2 regions of the Acidovorax sp. PRC11 genome follow, and region 2 is predicted to be linked to the other one. Evidence: predicted binding sites of a transcription regulator. Region 2 holds the regulator's gene; the other holds the start of a gene.
The links. The regulator LexA, encoded in region 2, represses DNA repair genes until DNA is damaged. The targets are predictions, from matches to a motif close to ACTGTATNNNNATACAGT.
Positions count from the first base shown of each region.

Region 1: the regulator LexA is predicted to act here: its motif matches at 6,238-6,255, upstream of Q9R47_RS14325 (DNA topoisomerase IV subunit B).

Region 1 covers NZ_JAUZUQ010000011.1:95,974-106,516, forward strand. The annotation lists gene Q9R47_RS14285 (hypothetical protein) at 31-546, shown strand; gene Q9R47_RS14290 (hypothetical protein) at 749-1,030, shown strand; gene Q9R47_RS14295 (MBL fold metallo-hydrolase) at 1,149-1,928, opposite strand; gene bamC (outer membrane protein assembly factor BamC) at 1,964-3,052, opposite strand; gene dapA (4-hydroxy-tetrahydrodipicolinate synthase) at 3,134-4,030, opposite strand; gene Q9R47_RS14310 (class I SAM-dependent methyltransferase) at 4,093-4,680, opposite strand; gene Q9R47_RS14315 (hypothetical protein) at 4,735-4,908, opposite strand; gene Q9R47_RS14320 (MFS transporter) at 4,917-6,164, opposite strand; gene Q9R47_RS14325 (DNA topoisomerase IV subunit B) at 6,289-8,271, shown strand; gene Q9R47_RS14330 (lytic transglycosylase domain-containing protein) at 8,275-9,126, shown strand; gene parC (DNA topoisomerase IV subunit A) at 9,188-10,543, shown strand, end outside.
Region 2 covers NZ_JAUZUQ010000003.1:238,819-249,361, reverse strand. The annotation lists gene hrpA (ATP-dependent RNA helicase HrpA) at 1-2,339, shown strand, start outside; gene Q9R47_RS05080 (hypothetical protein) at 2,398-2,895, opposite strand; gene lexA (transcriptional repressor LexA) at 3,110-3,784, opposite strand; gene Q9R47_RS05070 (asparaginase) at 3,895-4,860, shown strand; gene adk (adenylate kinase) at 5,025-5,681, opposite strand; gene kdsB (3-deoxy-manno-octulosonate cytidylyltransferase) at 5,849-6,643, opposite strand; gene Q9R47_RS05055 (Trm112 family protein) at 6,640-6,822, opposite strand; gene lpxK (tetraacyldisaccharide 4'-kinase) at 6,846-7,916, opposite strand; gene Q9R47_RS05045 (biopolymer transporter ExbD) at 7,923-8,348, opposite strand; gene Q9R47_RS05040 (MotA/TolQ/ExbB proton channel family protein) at 8,439-9,065, opposite strand; gene xseA (exodeoxyribonuclease VII large subunit) at 9,438-10,543, shown strand, end outside.

The sequences.
Region 1 (10,543 bases), on a different contig from region 2:
CCCGCCAACGCAGCAGCAAAGGAGGTCTCCATGGATTTTTCGCAGGCCCTGGCCGGTGAGGGGCCGCTGCCGTCCGGCCGTTTCGAGGGCCGCGCGGCGTTCGCCGACGGCGTGCGCGCCGCGCTTGCCTGTGCCGCCCGCGAAGGCTGGCGGGAACTCGTGCTGTGCGATTTCGATTTCCACGACTGGCCGCTCGGCGAGCGCGATGTCGAGGCGTGCCTGCAGGCCTGGGCGGGGCGCGGGCGGCGGCTCACGCTGCTGGCGGCCGGTTATGACGAGATCGTGCGCCGGCATGCCCGCTTCGTGCGCTGGCGCGCCACCTGGGACCACATCATCGAGTGCCGCCGGGCGCCGGCGAGGGACCGGCAGGAGCTGCCCGGCGTGCTGTGGTCGGACCGCTGGGTGCTGCAGCGGCTGGACCCGGAGCGCAGCACGGGCGTGGCCGGCAGCGAGCCGGAGCGGCGGCTGCAGGTGCGCGAGGCGCTGGACGAATGGCTGCTGCGGCGCAGCACGCCGGCGTTTCCGGCCACCACGCTGGGACTGTGAGGTAAAGCGCTGGAAAACGGCGTATCAGTGTTAGTCGGTATTGACGCAATCTCCCTATAATTTGCGATTGATGTCCGGACACGTTGTTGCGACGTGCCGAGCGCCACGGGGTGCACCGCACCCGGCCAAAGCGCATCGCTGAAAGAGGGCGGCGTGGCGGCAAGTTTCCAAGATCCGTCTGTCCCATAAGGAAAATACCGAAATGAAGAACTCTCTCGTTCTGGCTGCCCTGGTCGCGTCCGTCGCTCTCGCCGCTTGCGGCAAGAAGGAAGAAGCTCCGGCGCCCGCACCGGCTCCGGTCGAAGCACCCGCTCCCGCCCCTGCCGTGGTGCCCGCTCCCGAGGCTTCCGCTGCAGCCCCCGCTGCCGCTGCCGAGGCATCCGCCGCTGCTTCCGATGCATCCGCTGCCGCCAGCGACGCCGCCAAGGCCGCTGCCGACGCTGCTGCTGCCGCCGCTGCTGCCGGCGCTTCCGCCGCCAAGTAAGCCACTGGCCGATCGTCGTTCCTGCCGCGGGGCCACCAGCCCGTGGCGGCAGGTCCGGCACGAAGCCCCGTACCGCGAGGTCGGGGCTTTTTTTCGCCCTGGCGCGGCGGCGCGATCGTCAGTCGGCGGCGATCCAGCCGGTGCCGGTGCGCGGGTCGGCGACGTCGATCTGCTCGGGGGCCCAGCCGATTGCCTGGGCGAGCGCCGCGCGCGCGAGGTCGGGACGGTTGTTCTGCAGGCTGAGGTGGGCGGCGGCCACGCGCTTCAGTCCGCCGTGGTGCACCGCCCGCAGGATTTCCGCGGACACGTGGTTGCCCAGGTGGCCGTAGGCACCGCCGATGCGCCGCTTGAGGAACGCGGGGTAGCTGGAGACGGACAGCATCTCGCGGTCGTGGTTGGTCTCCAGCAGCAGCGCATGGCAGCCGCGCAGGTGGGAGAGCACGTGCTCGGTGGCGTGGCCGAGGTCGGTGAGCAGGCCGACGTGCGTGGCCCCGTCGCTGCAGCGCAGGTGCAGGGGCTCGCGCGCGTCGTGCGGCACGGTGAAGGCGCGTGCCTCGAAGGCGCCGAGGTCGATCGCCTGGCCGTCGGCGGCGACGTGCAGCAGGCCGTCCAGGTCGGGAGCGCCGATCGCGGAATAGGTGCCGTGGCTCATCCACGCCGGGATGCGGTGGCGCAGCGCGATCTTCTGCATGCAGCCCACGTGGTCGGAATGCTCGTGGGTGATGAAGATCGCGTCGATGTCGTCGATCGCGAGGCCGGATTCGCCCAGCCGCGCGGCGAGCTGGCGCGGCCCCAGCCCGCAGTCGATGAGCAGGCGCCGCACCTGCGTGCCGCTGCGCCCCTCGACGATGGTGGCGTTGCCCGAGCTGCCGCTGCCCAGGCTCTTGAATCGCAGCACGCGGTGGGGTGCTCCTCAGCGGGCGGCCGTGCCGCTCACTTCAGGTCGTCCGACAGCACGCGCACGATGCGGTCCGCGTTGGCCGACGCGTCGGGCGCGCCCGATGCGTTCAGCACCGCCACGGTGCTCTTGCCGCCTTCGCTGCGCACCTGGATGCGGTACTTGACCGGCGGCGCCGCATCGTTCGAGCGGCCCAGCAGCTTGGCGAAGAAGCCCGGGTCCTTCTTCTCGGTGGGCTCCACGTAGCGCACGAAGTACACGCCCTGGGCGCGGTCGCGGTCTTCGACGGTGAAGCCGGTGCGGTCGAGGGCCAGGCCCACGCGCCGCCATGCGCGGTCGAAGTTCTCGTCGAGCTGCACCACCGGCGCGTTGCCCACACGGGCGATGCGGGCCGTCGGCGGCGTCTGCACGGGCGCGGCGGCCACGGCGCGGGACTGCTCCTCGCTCACGCCGAGCTTGACCATCAGGCGGCGCAGGAATTCGGTTTCCAGCTCCGGATCGACCGGGCGGGGCTGCCACACGGTGCTGTCCTTCTGGGCGGAGCTGTAGACCTCGACCATGCCGCGGTGGCTGATGTAGATCTCGGTCGAGCCATCGGAGGCGCGCTCCAGGCGCGTGCGGAACTTGTCGCGCTCGCCGGTGGAATAGATCGAGTCGAACACCTTGCCGAGCGTGGAGCGGATGATGTCCTGCGGCAGCTTGGCGCGGTTCTCGGCCCAGTCGGTTTCCATGATGCCGAGGTTGGGCTGGTCGATCTGCAGCACGAAGCCGTTCTCGTTCCAGAAGTCGCGCACGGGCTCCCAGAGCGTATCGGCCGGACGCTTCACGACCAGCCAGCGCTGGTTGCCGTCGCGCTCGATGCGCACGTCGCCCAGCGACTGCGAGGCGGCGTTGACGGTGCCGGGCTGGCGCTGCGCCTGGCCGGCCTGGAAGGCCGCGGCGGAGACCACGCCGCCGGGAATGGTGTAGCGCGAGTCGCGCGAGAGCTGGGTCAGGTCCGGCGGCACTTCGAGGGTCGGGCCCTTGGTGGCGCTCTTGTAGTCGATCTTGTCGTTCTCCAGCACGGAGCAGGCGGAGAGGGCCATGGCAAGGCCGAGCAGGCCCAGGCGGTTGATAGCGTTCACGCGGAAATCCTTAAACGGTGTCTCTGGAGTGTGCTGCGGCGGAAGGCGCGGGCGGTCGGACGGAGCGTGGGCCGGCGCGCTTCAGAGCAGGCCGGCGGAGCGCAGCGCGGCTTCCACCACGGGTTCGCTCGCGGACGACAGCGGCGTCATGGGCAGGCGCATCGTGCCGCCGCACAGGCCCATGCGCTGCAGGGCCCACTTCACGGGGATGGGGTTGGCTTCGACGAAGAGGTGCTTGTGCACCGGCATCAGGCGCAGCTGGATCTCCATGGCGCGGCGCGTGTCGCCCGCGATCGCGGCCACGCAGAGCTCGTGCATGAGGCGCGGCGCCACGTTGGCGGTGACGCTGATGTTGCCCTGGCCGCCGCAGAGCATGAGCGCCACGGCCGTCGGATCGTCGCCCGAATAGACGGCGAAGCCCTTGGGCACGTCGCGGATCAGCCACTGCGCGCGCTCGATGTTGCCGGTGGCTTCCTTGATGCCGATGATGCCGGGCACCTGGGCGAGGCGCAGCACCGTGTCGTGCAGCATGTCCGCGACGGAGCGGCCGGGCACGTTGTAGAGGATGGTGGGCAGGTCGCCCACGGCCTCGGCGATCGCCTTGAAGTGCTGGTACTGGCCCTCTTGGGTGGGCTTGTTGTAGTAGGGCACGACCTGCAGCTGGCTGTCGGCGCCCACCTTCTTGGCGAAGCGGGCCAGCTCGATCGCCTCGGCCGTGGAGTTGGCGCCGCAGCCGGCCATGATCGGCACGCGGCCGGCGGACTGCTCGACCGCGACGCGGATGATCTCGCAGTGCTCCTCGACGTTCACCGTGGGCGATTCGCCCGTGGTGCCCACGACGCCGATGCAGTCGGTGCCCTCGGCGACGTGCCAGTCGATCAGCTTGCGCAGGGTGGAGTAGTCCACGCTGCCGTCCTCATGCATGGGGGTGACGAGGGCGACGATGCTGCCGGTGAGGGTGGCGCTGGAAGAGGTCATGTCCGCGAAGGAAAACGGTAAAGGGGCATTCTAACGAGTGTGTAACCGGCCCGGCCGGGGGGTTAACCGGGGGGCGGCGGCACGAGGGGGTGGCGAGGCGGTGCGTCGCCGGGCGCCTGCCGGACGGCCGCGATGCGCTGCACGAAGCGTTCCGGCGACGGCAGGAAGCCGTCCTCGTAGGCCACGATCCTCAGACCCGCGCAGGCACCCAGCAGTTCCCCGGGTTCGAGCAGAAAGTCCGGCCGCGATGGACGGCCCACGGTGCCGTTGCCGTGCGCGAAGGTCTCGTAGAGCAGCACGCCGCCGGGCGCGACGCTCTGCACCAGGGTGGGCAGCAGCGGACGCCAGAGGTAGTGGGTGACCACGACGGCATCGAAGCGGCGACCGGCGAACGGCCAGGGGCCCTGTTCGATGTCGGCGCAGACCAGCTCGCCCAGGCCCGCCAGCGCGGCGACCTCGGGCCCGGAGCGGTCCACGCCCGCGACGGCATGGCCGCGCGCGTGGAACCAGCGCAGGTGCCGGCCGCCGCCGCAGGCCACGTCCAGTACGCGGCCATGGGGCGGCACCAGATGGGCCCAGCGCACGATCCAGTCGGAGGGGGCGGCGTGGCCGGGCGCTGCGGTGCGCGGGAGAGGAGGGGAGGGCTGCATGGCGAAGGCCGGCGGGACGCGGGGGAGGGCCGGGACGGGCCCGCGATGGATCGGTCAGAAGCAGGACCAGACCTGGTCCGCCATCATGACCACGAAACCGGGCTCCGCGTACAGCGCGAAAGCGGCGGACAGCGCCGCGGCGGCCGCGGCGGCCATTGCCAGCCGCCGTTTCCAGGCGGGGCGGCGCGGAGTGGATGCGGGCCGGGCGGTGTCGACCATGGCGTGCATGCCGCGGCTCACACGGCGGCGCCTGCCCGGGCCGGGGAGCGCACGATCGGCGATTCGCGCACCGGCAGGTTGATGAGGCCGGCCGCGACGCCCAGCGCGATGGCGAGGTACCAGACCACGTCGTAGCTGCCCGTGCGGTCGTAGAGATAGCCTCCCAGCCAGACGCCCAGGAAGCTGCCGATCTGGTGGCTGAAGAACACGAAGCCGCCCAGCATCGAGAGGTGCTGCACGCCGAAGATCTGCGCCACCGTCGCGTTGGTGGGCGGCACGGTGGAGAGCCACAGGAAGCCGATCACCGCCGAGAACACGTACACCGACACCGGCGTGAGCGGCGCGATCAGGAACACGGTGATCGCCACGGCGCGGGCGCAGTAGATGAACGCCAGGATGTGCCGGCGCGCCATGCGCTGGCCCAGCGTGCCCGCGATGTAGGTGCCGAAGACGTTGAAGAGGCCGATGAGCGCCAGCGCGTAGCTCGCCACCTGGGGCGAGAGGCCGTGGTCCTTGAGGTAGCTCGGCATGTGCACGCCGATGAAGACCACCTGGAAACCGCAGACGAAGTAGCCGGCCGTGAGCAGCAGGAAGCTGGGATAGCGCAGCGCTTCGGAGAGGGCCTCGCCCACGCTCTGGCCGCGCGGCGGGCGGGCACTACCGGCGGCGCCCGCGGCCGCGCGCCCGAACCCCGGCTCGCGCAGGCCGAAGGCGATTGGCACGATCAGCAGCACCATCACCGAGAGCGCGAGCAGCGACTCCTGCCAGCCCAGGCGGGCGATGAGCTGCCCTTCCACCGGCACCATGAGGAATTGCCCGAACGAGCCCGCGGCCGCCGCGACCCCCATGGCCCAGGAGCGCTTCTCGGCCGGGATCTGCCGCCCCAGCACGCCGTAGATCACCGCGTAGGTGGTGCCCGCCTGGGCGGCGCCGATCAGCACGCCCGCGGTGAGCGCGAACAGCAGCGGCGTGGGCGATAGCGCCATGCCGGCCAGGCCCGCGGCGTAGAGCACCGCGCCGCCGATCAGCACGCGGAAGGCGCCGAAGCGGTCGGCCGCCATGCCCGCGAAGATGCCGAACACGCCCCAGGCGAGGTTCTGCACGGCGATCGCCAGCGCGAAGCTCTGGCGCGTCCAGCCCATGTCCTGGGTGATCGGCTGCAGCCACAGGCCGAAGCCGTGGCGGATGCCCATGGAGAGCGTGACGATGGCCGCGCCGCAGGCGAGGACCTGCACCATGGAGAGCTTGGGGGTTTCGGAGGACATCCGGCGAATGTAGCCAAAAGTGGCGCGCGGCGCTCGCGGGCCGGTGGGGGTTAACCCGTGCCGCATGCGGGCGACTGTCTTTCCATCCAGTGTCGCCGGGCGGGCCGCACTACAATCCGCGCCCATGGCAGCCAAACCCTCTTCCGTCTCGCCCAGCGACTATTCCGAAGGTTCGATCCGCGTGCTCAAGGGCCTGGAGCCCGTGAAGCAGCGGCCGGGCATGTACACGCGCACCGACAACCCGCTGCACATCATCCAGGAAGTGCTCGACAACGCGGCCGACGAGGCCCTGGCCGGGCACGGCAAGCGCATCAAAGTCACCCTGCATGCCGACGGCTCCGTCGGCATCGAGGACGACGGCCGCGGCATTCCGTTCGGCCTGCACCCCGAGGAGAAGGCCCCGGTGATCGAGCTGGTCTTCACGCGGCTGCACGCGGGCGGCAAGTTCGACAAGGGCAAGGGCGGCGCCTACAGCTTCTCGGGCGGCCTGCACGGCGTGGGCGTCTCGGTCACCAACGCGCTCGCGCTGCGGCTGGAGGCCTCCACCCACCGCGAGGGGCAGATCGCGCGCCTCGTGTTCGAGGGCGGCGACGTCACCGAGCCGCTCACGTCCCGGCCGCTGGCCGCGGGCGAGCGCCGCCAGGGCACGACGGTGCGCGTGTGGCCGGACGGCAAATACTTCGAATCGACGGCGCTGCCCATGGGCGAGCTGGTCCACCTGCTGCGCAGCAAGGCCGTGCTGATGCCGGGCGTGACGGTGTCCCTGGTCAACGAGAAGACGAAGGAGACGCAGACCTGGCAGTACAAGGGCGGCCTGCGCGACTACCTCGGCCAGAACCTTTCGCACGATCCGGTGATCCCTCTCTTCGAGGGCGACGGCTATGCCGACCGGCACAGCGAGAACTTCGCCGAAGGCGAAGGCGCCGCGTGGTGCGTGGCCTTCACCGAGGAAGGCCAACCCATGCGCGAGAGCTACGTCAACCTGATTCCCACGAGCGCGGGCGGCACGCACGAGAGCGGCCTGCGCGACGGCCTGTTCAATGCCGTCAAGAGCTTCATCGAACTGCATTCGCTGCTGCCGAAGGGCGTCAAGCTGCTGCCCGAGGACGTGTTCGCGCGTGCCTCGTACGTGCTCTCGGCCAAGGTGCTGGACCCGCAGTTCCAGGGCCAGATCAAGGAGCGGCTCAATTCGCGCGACGCCGTGCGGCTGGTGAGCGGCTTCGTGCGCCCGGCGCTCGAGCTGTGGCTGCACCAGCACGTGGACTACGGCAAGAAGCTCGCCGAACTCGCCATCAAGGCCGCGCAGACGCGCCAGAAGGCTGGCCAGAAGGTCGAGAAGAAGAAGGGTTCCGGCGTGGCCGTGCTGCCCGGCAAACTCACCGATTGCGAAAGCCGCGACCTCTCGCACAACGAGGTGTTCCTGGTGGAGGGCGACTCCGCCGGCGGCAGCGCCAAGATGGGCCGCGACAAGGAGTGCCAGGCCGTGCTGCCGCTGCGCGGCAAGGTGCTCAACACCTGGGAGGTGGACCGCGACCGGCTGTTCGCCAACACCGAGATCCACGACATCTCCGTGGCGCTGGGCGTCGATCCGCACGGCCCGAACGACACGCCGGACCTCTCCGGCCTGCGCTACGGCAAGGTCTGCATCCTGTCGGACGCCGACGTGGACGGCTCGCACATCCAGGTGCTGCTGCTCACGCTGTTCTTCCGCCACTTCCCCAAGCTGATCGAGACCGGCCACATCTACGTGGCGCGGCCGCCGCTCTACCGCGTGGACGTGCCGGCGCGCGGCAAGAAGCCGGCCTCGAAGGTGTATGCGCTGGACGACGGCGAGCTGGAGGCGATCCTCGACAAGTGCGCCAAGGACGGCGTGGCGCGCGAGAAGTGCCAGATCAGCCGCTTCAAGGGCCTGGGCGAGATGAACGCCGAGCAGCTCTGGGAGACCACGCTCAATCCCGACACCCGCCGCCTGCTGCCCGTGCAGCTGGGCGCGATGGGCTTCGCCGAGACCGAGGGCCTGATCACCAAGCTCATGGGCAAGGGCGAGGCGGCTGCGCGACGCGAGCTCATGGAACTGCACGGCGACGCCGTGGACGTGGACATCTGAGCCATGGCGGCGCGGCGCTCCGGTGGTGGTGGTGCGGCGGCGTGGCTGCGGCGGCAGGCGGCTGCCGGCGCGCGCGTGGCCGCGCTGGCCCTGGCGCTCTGGCTGCCGGTGCAGTCCGCGCATGCGGACCTCTGGGCCTACGTGGACGACCGCGGCGTGACGCATTTCGCGGCCGAGCGCATCGACGAGCGCTACAGCCTGTTCTTCCGCGGCGACGTGTTCGATTCCACCAAGGACGGCCGCGCCACGGGCACGGGCCTCGTGCCGCCCGGCGCGGCGCCCGGAGCCACGCCGGAGAGCGCGCGGCGGCTGGCGTATTTCGACATCGCGCCGGAGGTCAAGCGCGTGAAGCACTTCCTGCGCGCCTCGGCGAACCAGCACGGGCTCGACTACGAACTGCTGCAGGCGGTGATCGCCACCGAATCGGGGTTCGATCCGCAGGCGGTGTCGCCGCGCGGCGCGGTGGGGCTCATGCAGGTGATGCCGGCCACGGCCCAGCGCTTCGGCGTGGCGCGCGAGGCGAAGCGTTCGGTGGAGCAGAAGCTCACCGATCCGGGCACCAACGTGGCGGCCGGCGCGCGCTACCTGCGCCACCTGATCGATCTCTTCGAGGGCCGGCTGGACCTGGCCCTGGCGGCCTACAACGCGGGCGAGGGCGCGGTGCAGCGCGCCGGCCGGCGCATTCCCGCCTACCGCGAAACGCAGAATTACGTGAAGAGCGTGCTGGGGCTCTATGCCCTGCTCAAGCCCGCTGCCGTGGCGCCCGCGCCATCGCCGCTGGCCGCGGGCCGCGGGGCCGCCGCCGGCCGCGTGCGCATGGAGCTGGCGGCGCCGCTGGCGCAGGGCGCGCCCTGAATCACCGAACGACACCGCGGCGCACCGGCTGCCGCGTTTTTCCTTCCATCCTTTCCCACGCATGAGCGACAACGACCAACCCACCCTCGACTTCACCCAGCCCGCGTCCGACGACCAGCTCGGCCTGGCAGGCTATGCGCAGCGCGCCTACCTGGAGTACGCGCTCTCGGTGGTGAAGGGCCGCGCGCTGCCGGACGTGTGCGACGGCATGAAGCCGGTGCAGCGCCGCATCCTCTTCGCCATGGAGCGCATGGGCCTGGCCTACGGCGGCCCCACGCGCAACGTGCCCGCCAAGCCCGTGAAGAGCGCCCGCGTGGTGGGCGACGTGCTGGGCCGCTTCCATCCGCACGGCGACCAGTCGGCCTACGACGCGCTGGTGCGGCTCGCGCAGGACTTCAGCCAGCGCTATCCGCTCATCGACGGGCAGGGCAACTTCGGCAGCCGCGACGGCGACGGCGCCGCGGCCATGCGCTACACCGAGGCGCGGCTCACGCGCATCGCCAGCCTGCTGCTCGACGAGATAGACCAGGGCACGGTCGATTTCGTGCCCAACTACGACGGCAGCACGGAAGAGCCGCGCCAGCTGCCCGCGCGCCTGCCGTTCGCGCTGCTCAACGGCGCGAGCGGCATCGCCGTGGGCCTGGCCACCGAGATCCCGAGCCACAACCTGCGCGAGATCGCCGACGCCTGCGTGGCGCTGGTGAAGAACCCGAAACTCGCCGACGAGGAGCTCGCCGCGATGGTGCCGGGCCCCGACTATCCGGGCGGCGGCCAGATCATCAGCAGCCCGAGCGACATCCAGGACGCCTACCGCACCGGGCGCGGCAGCCTCAAGGTGCGCGCGCGCTGGAAGATCGAGGATCTCGCACGCGGCCAGTGGCAGATGGTGGTCACCGAACTGCCGCCCGGCGTCTCCGCGCAGAAGGTGCTCGAAGAGATCGAGGAGCTCACCAATCCCAAGGTGAAGGCGGGCAAGAAGGCGCTCTCGCAGGAGCAGACGCAGCTCAAGGCCACGGTGCTGGGCGTGCTGGACGTGGTGCGCGACGAGTCGAGCAAGGACGCGCCCGTGCGCATCGTGTTCGAGCCGAAGACGGGCAAGGTGCCGCAGCAGGAGCTCATCACCACGCTGCTCGCGCACACCAGCCTGGAGACCTCCGCGCCGATCAACCTGACCATGGTGGGCCTGGACGGCAAGCCGGTGCAGAAGTCGCTGCGGCGCATGCTGGAGGAGTGGATCGCGTTCCGCCAGCAGACCATCACGCGGCGCAGCCAGCACCGCCTCTCCAAGGTGCTGGACCGCATCCACATCCTCGAGGGGCGGCAGACGGTGCTGCTCAACATCGACGAGGTGATCGCGATCATCCGCACGGCCGACGAACCCAAGGCCGCGCTGATAGAGCGCTTCCGCCTCTCGGAC
Region 2 (10,543 bases):
TCAGCATCCGGCGCCTGCGCGAGTGGCGCGACATCCACACGCAGCTGCTCACCGTGGTCACCGAGCACCGCTGGCGCATCAATCCGCAGCCGGCCAGCTACGAGCAGATCCACCGCTCCATGCTCGCCGGCCTGCTCGGCAACATCGGCGTGAAGAGCGAGGAAGAGGACTGGTACCTCGGCGCGCGCGGCATCAAGTTCTACAAGCATCCCGGTGCCCACCTGTCGAAAAAGCCCGGGCGCTGGATCGTGGCGGCGGAACTGGTCGAGACCACGCGCCTCTTCGGTCGCGGCATCGCGGCCATCGAGCCCCAGTGGATCGAGGAGATGGGCGGCCACCTGCTCAAGAAGCAGATGCTGGACCCGCACTGGGAGCGCAAGGCCGCGCAGGTGACGGCGCTGGAGCGCGCCACGCTCTACGGCATCGTCATCTACAACAACCGGCGCGTGAACTTCGGAAAGGTGGACCCGCGCACCGCGCGCGATATCTTCCTGCGCGAGGCGCTGGTCGGCGACCAGTGGCCGCAGGACTGGGAGCGCCGGCTGCCGTTCCTGCCCGCCAACCGCAAGCTCATCGCCAAGGTGGAGGAGCTGGAGCACAAGTCGCGCCGCCAGGACGTGCTGGTGGACGAAGAGCTCATCTATGCCTTCTACGACCAGCAGGTGCCTGCCGACATCTGCACCGGCGCGGATTTCGAAACCTGGTACCGCGAGGCCAGCCGGGCGAAGCCGGACCTGCTCAAGCTCACCCGCGACGAGCTGATGCGGCACGAGGCCGCGGGCATCACCACCAGCGCCTTCCCGCGCATGGTGCGGCTGGGCGGGGTGGACTGCGCGGCCACCTACCTGCACGAACCCGGAGACCCGCGCGACGGCGTCACCGTCACGGTGCCGCTCTTCGTGCTCAACCAGGTGAGCGAGGACCGCTGCGAATGGCTGGTGCCCGGCATGCTCAAGGACAAGATCCAGGCGCTGCTCAAAAGCCTGCCGCAGCGCCCGCGCAGCCGCTTCGTGCCGCTGCCGGACAACGCCGCGCGCCTGGCCGAGCTGCTCGGCACGCCCGAGCGCTTCGGGCAGGGCAGCCTGGTGGACGTGCTGCTCAAGCAGGTGCGTGACGAGACCTCGCTCGATGTGAAGCGCGCGGACTTCAAGCTCGACATGCTGAGCCCGCACCTGTTCATGAACTTCCGCGTGGTGCACGAGGACGGACGGCAGTTGGGCCAGGGCCGCAACCTGGGCGCACTCAAGGCCGAATGGGGCGCCAGGGCCCGGGGGGCCTTCCAGGCCCTGGCGGGGCTCAAGCTCGCGGGCGCCGCTCCAGAGCCCGAGCCCGACGTGGCCCCTGCGGAGACGCCCGCTTCTGAACGCTCCCGCAAGGGCGGAGGAGCGCACGGCAGGCCCGGAGACGGGCGTGCGGCTTCCGCCGCCGCAATACCGGCCAGCGCCGGCCCGGTGGCCGCTCCCGCACCCGCGCCGGCCGCCGTGCCGGCGGGCCAGCGCTACACGGCCTGGACCTTCGGCGAATTGCCAGAGCTCATGGAGATCCGCAAGGGCGGGCAGACGCTGATCGGCTTCCCGGCGCTCATCGATGGCGGCGATGCCGTGACCATCGAGGTGTTCGACGAACCCGGGGTGGCCGCGGCGCGCCACCGCGCGGGCCTGCGCCGGCTGTTCGCGCTGCAGATCAAGGATGCGCTCAAGTACCTTGAAAAGAACATCCCGGACCTGCAGAAGATGGCGGTGGCCTATATGCCGCTGGGTACGCAGGAGGAACTGCGCGCGCAGATCATCGACGTGGCGCTGGACCGGGCCTTCCTGGTCGAACCCCTGCCGACGACGGACGCGGACTTCCAGCGCCGGGTGCAGGAAGGCCGGGGCCGGCTCACGCTGATCGCCAACGAGGTCGCCCGGCTGGCCGGTGCGATCCTGCTCGAATACGCCGCGGCGGCCCGCAAGATCAAGGACACGAAAGCCGCGCCCGATGCCACGCAGGACGCCCAACAGCAACTGCAGCGGCTCATGCCGAAGAACTTCCTGGCCGCCGCGCCCTGGTCGCAGCTCGCGCACTTCGCGCGTTATTTGAAGGCCATCACGCTGCGCCTGGACAAGGTGCGCACCGATGCCGCGCGCGACGCCACCCGGCTCGCGGAACTGCGTCCGCAGGAGCAGCGCTACTGGCGCCTGGTGGCGGAGCGCAAGGGCCAGGTGGATGCGCGCATGCAGGAGCTGCGCTGGCTGCTGGAGGAACTGCGGGTGAGCTTCTTCGCGCAGGAGCTGCGCACGCCGCAGCCGGTGAGCGTGAAGCGGCTGGACAAGCTCTGGGCGCAGATCAACAGCTGAGAAGCGGAAACCTTTCTGCTGGGCCGTGAAGACGCTCGGCAAGAGCGCCTTGCCCCCATCAGTTCAGCACCGCCTCGGCAGCGGCCCAGCGTTCCAGCTCCGCCCGCACGTCGGCCATGCGGCCGGAGATCACGAAACGCTCCGGCGTCCCCGCATGGCGGCGCTGGACCACCCGCACCGGCCCCGGGACCCGGGCCGTGCAGCCGCGCCCCGAGGCGGCTGCGTGGCGCGCGCCCCGCTCGGCGGGAGCCGGGAGTGCGAGAACGGGGGTTGTGGAGGTGAAAATGCCGCCGAGGTGGCTGGCCGGTTGACCGGCAGCGGTCGAACCAGCTGCGGCCGGACCTTCGCCTTCGATGTTCTCGTCACGGTGGGCACGCGGGCGCATCGGCTCGTCCACCGCGCCATGCACGGTGCAGGCCGGACGGTGCGGCCAGCGCGACCAGGCCGGGGCCGCGGCCTCGCTGCGGGCCGCCGGAGCGCCCCGCAGCCACCGGAAGAGCCCGCGCAGCGGACGGAACGAAGAGAGGGCCGTGAAATCGAGCAGAGCCTTTGCCATGAAAAAATCTCCAGCGGTCAGGATGGGTTGAACACTGGCAGGATTGGCCTCGAACAGGCAGGGCGATGCCGCAGGGTTGGCCATCCACGCGAAGGGGAGGGCCAGCGCCCGCCACCTGGGCAACGCTGGAAGGAGGGGTGCAGGGAATGCGGCAGCCTGGCCCGGCACCCGAGAGATGCCGTGCGACCGCCGTTCCGAGCGGAGCCCGCTGCGGTTACATCAGCATCGTGTTGCGGATGAGCCCGACGGCCAGGCCTTCGATCTCGAAGGCTTCGCCCGGCTGCACGGTGATGATCGGGTAGTCGGGGTTCTCCGGCAGCAGCTCGATGGAGCCCGCCGTGCGGCGCAGGCGCTTCACCGTGACCTCATCACCCAGGCGGGCCACGATGATCTGCCCGTTGCGTGCATCGCGCGTGGACTGCACGGCGAGCAGGTCGCCGTCCATGATGCCGGCATCGCGCATCGACATGCCGCGCACCTTGAGCAGGTAGTCGGGCTTGTGCTGGAACAGGCTGCCTTCGACGCTGTAGGTCTGGTCCACATGTTCCTCGGCGAGAATCGGCGAGCCGGCTGCGACGCGGCCGATCAGCGGCAGCATGAGCTGCGAGATGCCGGGAATGGGCAGGTGGAACTGGGTGCCGCGGGCGGCATTGATGGACCGCACGGCCTCGCCCCGCAGGCGGATGCCGCGGGACGTGCCGCTCACCAGTTCGATGACGCCCTTGCGCGCGAGCGCCTGCAGGTGCTCTTCGGCCGCGTTGGCGGACTTGAAACCGAACTCCGCAGCGATCTCGGCCCGCGTGGGCGGCGCGCCGGTGCGGGCGATGGCCGTCTGGATGAGGTCGAGGATCTGCTGCTGGCGGGCGGTGAGCTTGGGGCTGTCGAGCATGCGGGCACTCCGGTGAAGGATATTGGCGCCGGACCGGCGCTGGAAGGGGCGGATCGGCCAACCCTGTGGTTCGATCCAGTCACTGTATTTTTAAACAGTTTCTAAAGGCAATGCAAGTGGGTGCAGAAAAAATCGTGGTGCTCGGCACCGGCGGAACCATCGCCGGAACGGCTGCCAGCGCGGAAGACACCATCGGCTACACGGCCGCGCAGGTGGGCATCGGCGCGCTTCTGGACGCCGTGCCCGGGCTGGCGCAGGCCGCCGGCGCGGCGCAGCTCGTGTCGGAGCAGGTGGCCCAGATCGACAGCAAGGACATGGACGAGGACGTCTGGAAGGCGCTGGCGCTGCGGTGTGCCGCGCACCTGGCCGACCCCGGCGTGCGCGCGGTCGTGGTGACGCACGGCACCGACACGCTGGAGGAGACCGCGTGGTTCCTGCACCGGGTGCTGGCTGGCGCGCGGCACAAGCCGGTGGTGCTGGTGTCCGCCATGCGCCCGGCCACCGCCACAGCCCCGGACGGGCCGCAGAACCTGCTCGACGGCGTGGCCGTGGCCGCCACGCCCGGCGCGCACGGCGTGGTGGCGGTGGCGGCCGGTGAGATCCATGGTGCCCGGGGCGTGCGCAAGGTGCATCCCCAGCGGCTGCATGCGTTCGATTCGGGCGAAGCCGGCCCTCTCGGCTGGGTGGAGCAGGGGGCCGTGCGGCTGGCCGGAGGCTGGCCCGCGGCCGCGGAGTCGGCGGACTCCGCCCTGCAGGCCGTCGCGCAGGCCGCCGCCTGGCCGCGCGTGGAGATCGTGCTGTCCCATGCGGGCGCCACCGGTCGCGCCGTGGAACTGCTGGCCGCGGACGGTGTGGACGGCATCGTGGTGGCCGCCACGGGCAACGGGACGCTGCACCACCGCCTGCAGTCCGCGCTGGAGCGGGCGCAGGCGGGGGGAACGGCGGTCCGTGTGAGCACGCGCTGCCCCCTGGGCCGCGTGCTGCCGCGCCCGGACGACACGCTGCCCGACGCGCGAGGCATGGGCCCGGTGAAGGCGCGCGTGGATCTGCTCCTGGAATTGCTGGCGCGCGCCTGACTGCGGCGTGGACCGGAGGCCGGGGGCCGCCTGCCGGCCGCTGCCGGCGGCAGCACGAGCGGGGATCGGCCCCGCACGCAAAAACGCCGCCCGAAGGCGGCGTCGTCTTGGTGCTGGACCCTGGCCGGGCCGCGTGCCCCGGCCCGGGCCCCGCCAGGCGGATGTCAGTCCGCGAGCGCGGCGAGTGCCCGCTGCGTGATCTCTTCGACCGAACCCGTGCCGCTGATGGCGCGGTACTTCGGTGCGTTGGCGGGATCGGCCTTGGCCCAGCTGGAGTAGTACTCCACGAGCGGGCGCGTCTGGGCGCTGTACACCTCCAGGCGCTTCTTCACGGTCTCTTCCTTGTCGTCCTCGCGCTGGATCAGCTCCTCGCCGGTGACGTCGTCCTTGCCTTCCACCTTCGGCGGGTTGAAGCGCACGTGGTAGGTGCGCCCGCTGGCGGGGTGCGAACGGCGGCCGCTCATGCGCTCGACGATGGCCTCGAACGGCACGTCGATCTCCAGCACGTAATCGAGCTTCACGCCCGCGGCCTTCATGGCGTCGGCCTGGGGAATGGTGCGCGGAAAGCCGTCGAAGAGGAATCCCTGGGCGCAGTCGGGCTGGGCGATGCGGTCCTTCACGAGACCGATGATGAGGTCGTCGCTCACCAGCTTGCCGGCATCCATCACGGCCTTGGCCTCCAGGCCCAGCGGCGTGCCGGCCTTGACGGCGGCGCGCAGCATGTCGCCCGTCGAGATCTGCGGAATGCCGTATTTCTGGCAGATGAACGCGGCTTGCGTGCCCTTCCCGGCGCCGGGCGCGCCCAAAAGAATCAGTCTCATGGAAGTCCTCTAAGTGTTGAATTCGGCCAGCGCGCGACGCCCGGGGCTGCCGTAGGGCCCGGGGTGGCGCTTTCAATCGCGGGCAAGGATAGCATGCGTGTCCTTCCGTCTGACTGACAACTGCGACACCGTCGTGACGGCGCGGCGCAGGCGCCGTGCAGGCGGGTTCAGCCCAGCAGTGCGCGCACCCTGGCGAGGTCTTCGGGGGTGTCCACGCCCGGGCCCGGGGCGGCGTCGGCCACGTGGACGGCGATGCGGTGCCCGTGCCAGAGCGCGCGCAACTGTTCCAGCGCCTCGACGGCTTCGGTGGGGGCGGGCGGCAGGGCGGGGAAGGCCTGCAGGAAGGCTGCACGGTAGCTGTAGATGCCGACGTGCCGCAGCGGCGCGTAGCCGGCCGGCATGCCCGGGTGCCCCGGCTCCCACCAGGCGGCACCCGCATGGTCCCGCGCATGCGGGATGGAGGCACGGCTGAAGTAGTGGGCCAGGCCACGCCCGTCCAGCACCACCTTCACCACGTTCGGGTTGGCGTAGTCGGCGAGACTGTGGATCGCATGGGCGGCCGTGCCCATGGAGGCCTCGGGGCGCGCGGGCAGCAGGGCGGCCACGGCATCGATCAGCGCGGGATCGATCAGCGGCTCGTCGCCCTGCACGTTGACCACGATGTCGTCGCCCGCGAGGCCGAGCAGCGCGCAGGCCTCGGCCAGGCGGTCGCTGCCGCTCGGATGGTCCGCGCGCGTGGCGACCGCCTTGACGCCGTGCGTGGCGCACGCCTCCAGGATGCGGGGATGGTCGGCCGCGACCACCACGCGCGCGGCGCCGCTGCGTGCGGCCTGCCGCGCGACCCGCACCACCATGGGCAGGCCGCCGATGTCGGCGAGCGGTTTGTCGGGCAGCCGCGTGGAGGCCAGGCGGGCCGGGATCAGGACGGTGAAGTCGGCGGTCGGTGCAGCCGCGCCGCTCACGCTTCCAGCTCCGCGTCCGAGAGCGTGCGCGCCTCCGTCTCCAGCAGCACCGGAATGCCGTCACGCACCGGGTAGGCGAGCCGCGCGCTGCGCGACACCAGTTCGCCGCGTTCGCGGTCGTAGGTCAGCGGGCCCTTGGTGACCGGGCAGACCAGCAGTTCGAGCAGTTTGGGATCCATGGCGGTAGAGGTGGAAAAGAGGTTCAGGAATCGGGAGCCGATGATAGCGAGCGGCCCGCGATCTCCCGCAGCCGCAGATGCAACCGCTCGAAAAACGCAGGCGCGATCTCCACCACCAGCGGCACGGCCAGCGCGCCCGGGCACCGTGGCCAGAGCTTGGCGGCATCCTTTTCGGTGCAGACCACCTGCAGGCCGTCGCCGGGCACGGGTGGCCAGCCGCCGTAATCGGCATGGTCGGGCAGGGCGGTTTCCCGCTCCACCGTCAGGCCGCGGCCGCGCAGCATCGCGAAGAAGGCGGCGGGACGGGCGATGGCGGCCACCGCATGCAGCGGCTGGCCGTGCAGCCGTGCCAGGGGTACCGTGCCGCCGTCCCGGGCGACCGCATGGTCCGCCAGCGAGCGGCGGATGGGGAACGCTCCCAGCGCAGCGGTTTCGGCCCCTTCGGGCGCATCGCCGGCGTGCAGCACGGCATCGACCCGGCGCGGCCAGGGCTCCCGCAACGGGCCGGCCGGCAGCAGCCAGCCGTTGCCGGCACCTTCCTCGCTGAATACGCACAGCTCCACGTCGCGCGCCAGGGCGAGGTGCTGCAGCCCGTCGTCGCAGATGACCACGTCGGTGCGCGGGTGCTGGCGCAGCAGGGCGCGGGCGGCGTCGGCCCGGCGCGCGGCGACGAACACCGGAGCACCGGTGCTCCGCGCGAGCAGCAGCGGCTCGTCGCCCACGGCCGCGGCGTCGGCGTCCGGCAGCACTTCCCGGCAGTCCGTGGTGGCACGCCCGTAGCCGCGCGAGACCACGCCGGGATGCCAGCCGCGCTCGCGCAGCGCCCGCACCACCGCCTGGGTCACGGGGGTCTTGCCCGCACCGCCGGCCACCACGTTGCCGACCACCACCACGGGCACCGGCAGGCGCTCGGCGCGCAGCACGCCGGTCTTGTAGAGCGCGCCGCGCAGGCCCGAGAGCGCGCCATAGACTGCCGCCACCGGCAGCAGCGCCCAGGCCCCCCCTCCACGGCGGCGCCAGATGCGCTGGAAGGCCGCCTCGGCGTGCGGTGCGGCGCCGGGCGTCCGCGGGGCGCGCCGGTCGCGCAGCGGCATGCCCGGTCAGCGGCCCGCGCTGGCGGACGACTGGGTGGCGAAGGTGATCTGCGAGAGGCCCACGCGGCGCGCGGCTTCCATCACGGAGATCACGGCCTGGTGCGGCGCGTTGGCGTCGGCGCTGATGATCACCACGCTCTCGCGCCCGGCCGTGGCCGCGGCCTGGAGCGCGAGGGCGATCGCATCCACCCCCTTGCCGTCCACGGCGGTCTTGTTGACCGCGTAGCGCCCGTCCGCGGCCACGGCGACGATCACCTCCCGCGGGTGGTCGCGCTGCTGCTCTGCGTCGGCCACCGGCAGGGTGAGCTGCAGCTCGGTGAACTTGCTGTAGGTGGTCGAGAGCATCAGGAAGATGAGGATCACGAGCAGCACGTCGATGAACGGGATCAGGTTGATCTCCGGCGCTTCCTTCGGACGGGGGCGGAAGTTCATGGGGCGGACCTGCGAAAAGAGGCGTGGGCGCGGGCTGCTTCGGGAGGGGCGGGCGGCCGGTGCGACAAGTGGGCCGGCCTGCCGTTCACCTCACTTGCGCAGGCGCTGGAGATGGCGCACGAACTGCTCCGAGGCGAGTTCGAGCGTGAGGAGGTAGGCGTCCACGCGGCTGCGGAAGTAGCGCCAGAGGATCAGCGTGGGGATCGCGACGATCAGCCCGAATGCGGTGTTGTAGAGCGCGATCGAGATGCCGTGCGCCAGCTGGGCGGGGTTGCCCTGGCCCGTGGCCGAGCCGCCCTGCGATCCGAAGATCTCGATCATGCCGATCACCGTGCCGAGCAGGCCGAGCAGGGGCGCGGCCGAGGCGATGGTGGCGAGGGCGTTGAGGTATTTCTCGAGCCGCTGGGCGACCGCGCGGCCCGTGCCTTCCATGGCGGCGCGCACGTCCGCCTCGCTGCTCTGCGGGTGGCTGTTGAGCGTGCGCAGGCCGCTGGCCAGCACTTCGCCGAGGGCGGAGTTCTGCGCGAGCTGGTTGACCACGTCCGGCGTCGGCAGGTTGCGCGAAGTGACGGACATGGCCTCGTCCAGCAGCTTGGGCGGGGCGACGCGCGCGGTCTTGAGAGCGAGGAAGCGCTCCACCACGAGGGCCAGCGCCAGGACGGAGCAGGCAATCAGGGGCCAGATCGGCCAGCCTGCGGCTTGTATGATCGACAGCAATTCTCTCTCCGCGCAGATGGAAGCAGGCCGCGATTATGGCCCAGCGCCATGGCCGCCCGGCGCCGCCGGCGATGCCTTCGGCGACCTGCGTCCCGCACCCCCGCCGCCCCCCCAGCTTTCCACAACCACCCACATTTTCTGTGGATAACTTTGTGGGCAACTGGGTGTGCAACCCCCGCCGCAGCGCGCCAAATCGACACTTTGACAGATTGATGAAAAATTGCGCAGCAAAATTTCGATATGAATCAATGACTTGCACGGAAGAACATAGCTCTGGCGGGCGCCCGGTCACGTTCCGACCCATCGGTATCGCTCCTTGGGTGTTGTGGACTAGCGGGCAGGCACCGCGCGCCCGCAGCCCTGGTGGCGCCGATGTTTGAGCGGCCGAATCCAGCAATGGCGCCGCGCATCTGGGATGTCGGGGCGCTGTGCCGCGCCGTTGCTGACGCCCTGGAGGCGCGGTTCAATCCCGTCGCGGTGCGCGGCGAGATCACGGGCTTCTCGCGCGCGTCCAGCGGGCATTGCTACTTCACGCTGAAGGACGGGCAGGGCCAGATTCGCTGCGCGATGTTCCGGCGGGCGGCCATGCTGCTGGCCGACGTGCCGCGCGACGGCGAAATGGTCGAGCTGCGCGGCAAGCTCGCGGTGTACGAAGCGCGGGGGGACCTGCAGCTGATCGTCGAGAGCCTGCAGCGGGCGGGGCAGGGGGCGCTCTTCGAGCAGTTCCTGCGCCTCAAGGCGCGGCTGGAGGCCGAGGGCCTGTTCGATCCGGCGCGCAAGCGCGAGCTGCCCGTCATGCCGCGGGCGATCGGCCTCGTGACCTCGCCGGGCGCCGCCGCACTGCACGACGTGGTCACCGCCCTGCGGCGGCGGGTGCCGCACCTGCCGGTGGTGCTGGCGCCGGCGCTGGTCCAGGGAGCCGCTGCCCCGGCGTCGCTCTGCAGTGCCCTGCGGTCGCTCTACCGCCTGGCCGATCCGGCGCAAGCGGCGCCCGGCCAGCCTCCGGTGGACGTGATCCTGCTGGTGCGCGGCGGAGGCTCCATCGAGGACCTCTGGGCGTTCAACGATGAGCAGCTGGCACGCACGGTGGCCGACAGCCCGGTGCCCCTGGTCTCCGGCGTGGGCCACGAAACCGATTTCACGATGGCCGATTTCTGCGCGGACCTGCGCGCGCCCACGCCGACGGCGGCGGCCGAGCTGGTCGCGCAGCCGCGCGCCAACTGGCTGGCGGGCATGGACGCGCTCTCGGACCGCCTGGCCGACAGCCTGCAGCGCCAGCTCGACCTGCGCCACCAGCGCCTGGACACGGCCGCCCAGCGGCTGGGGCGCCCCTCGGGGCTGCTGGCCCGGCAGGACCTGCGCCTGTCGCGCCTGGCCCAGCAGCTGCGCCATGGCGCCGCCTGGACGGCCCAGCGGGCCACCCAGCGGCGGGATGGCCTCGCGGACCGGCTGCCGCGCGCTGTGGAACAGGCCGTGGC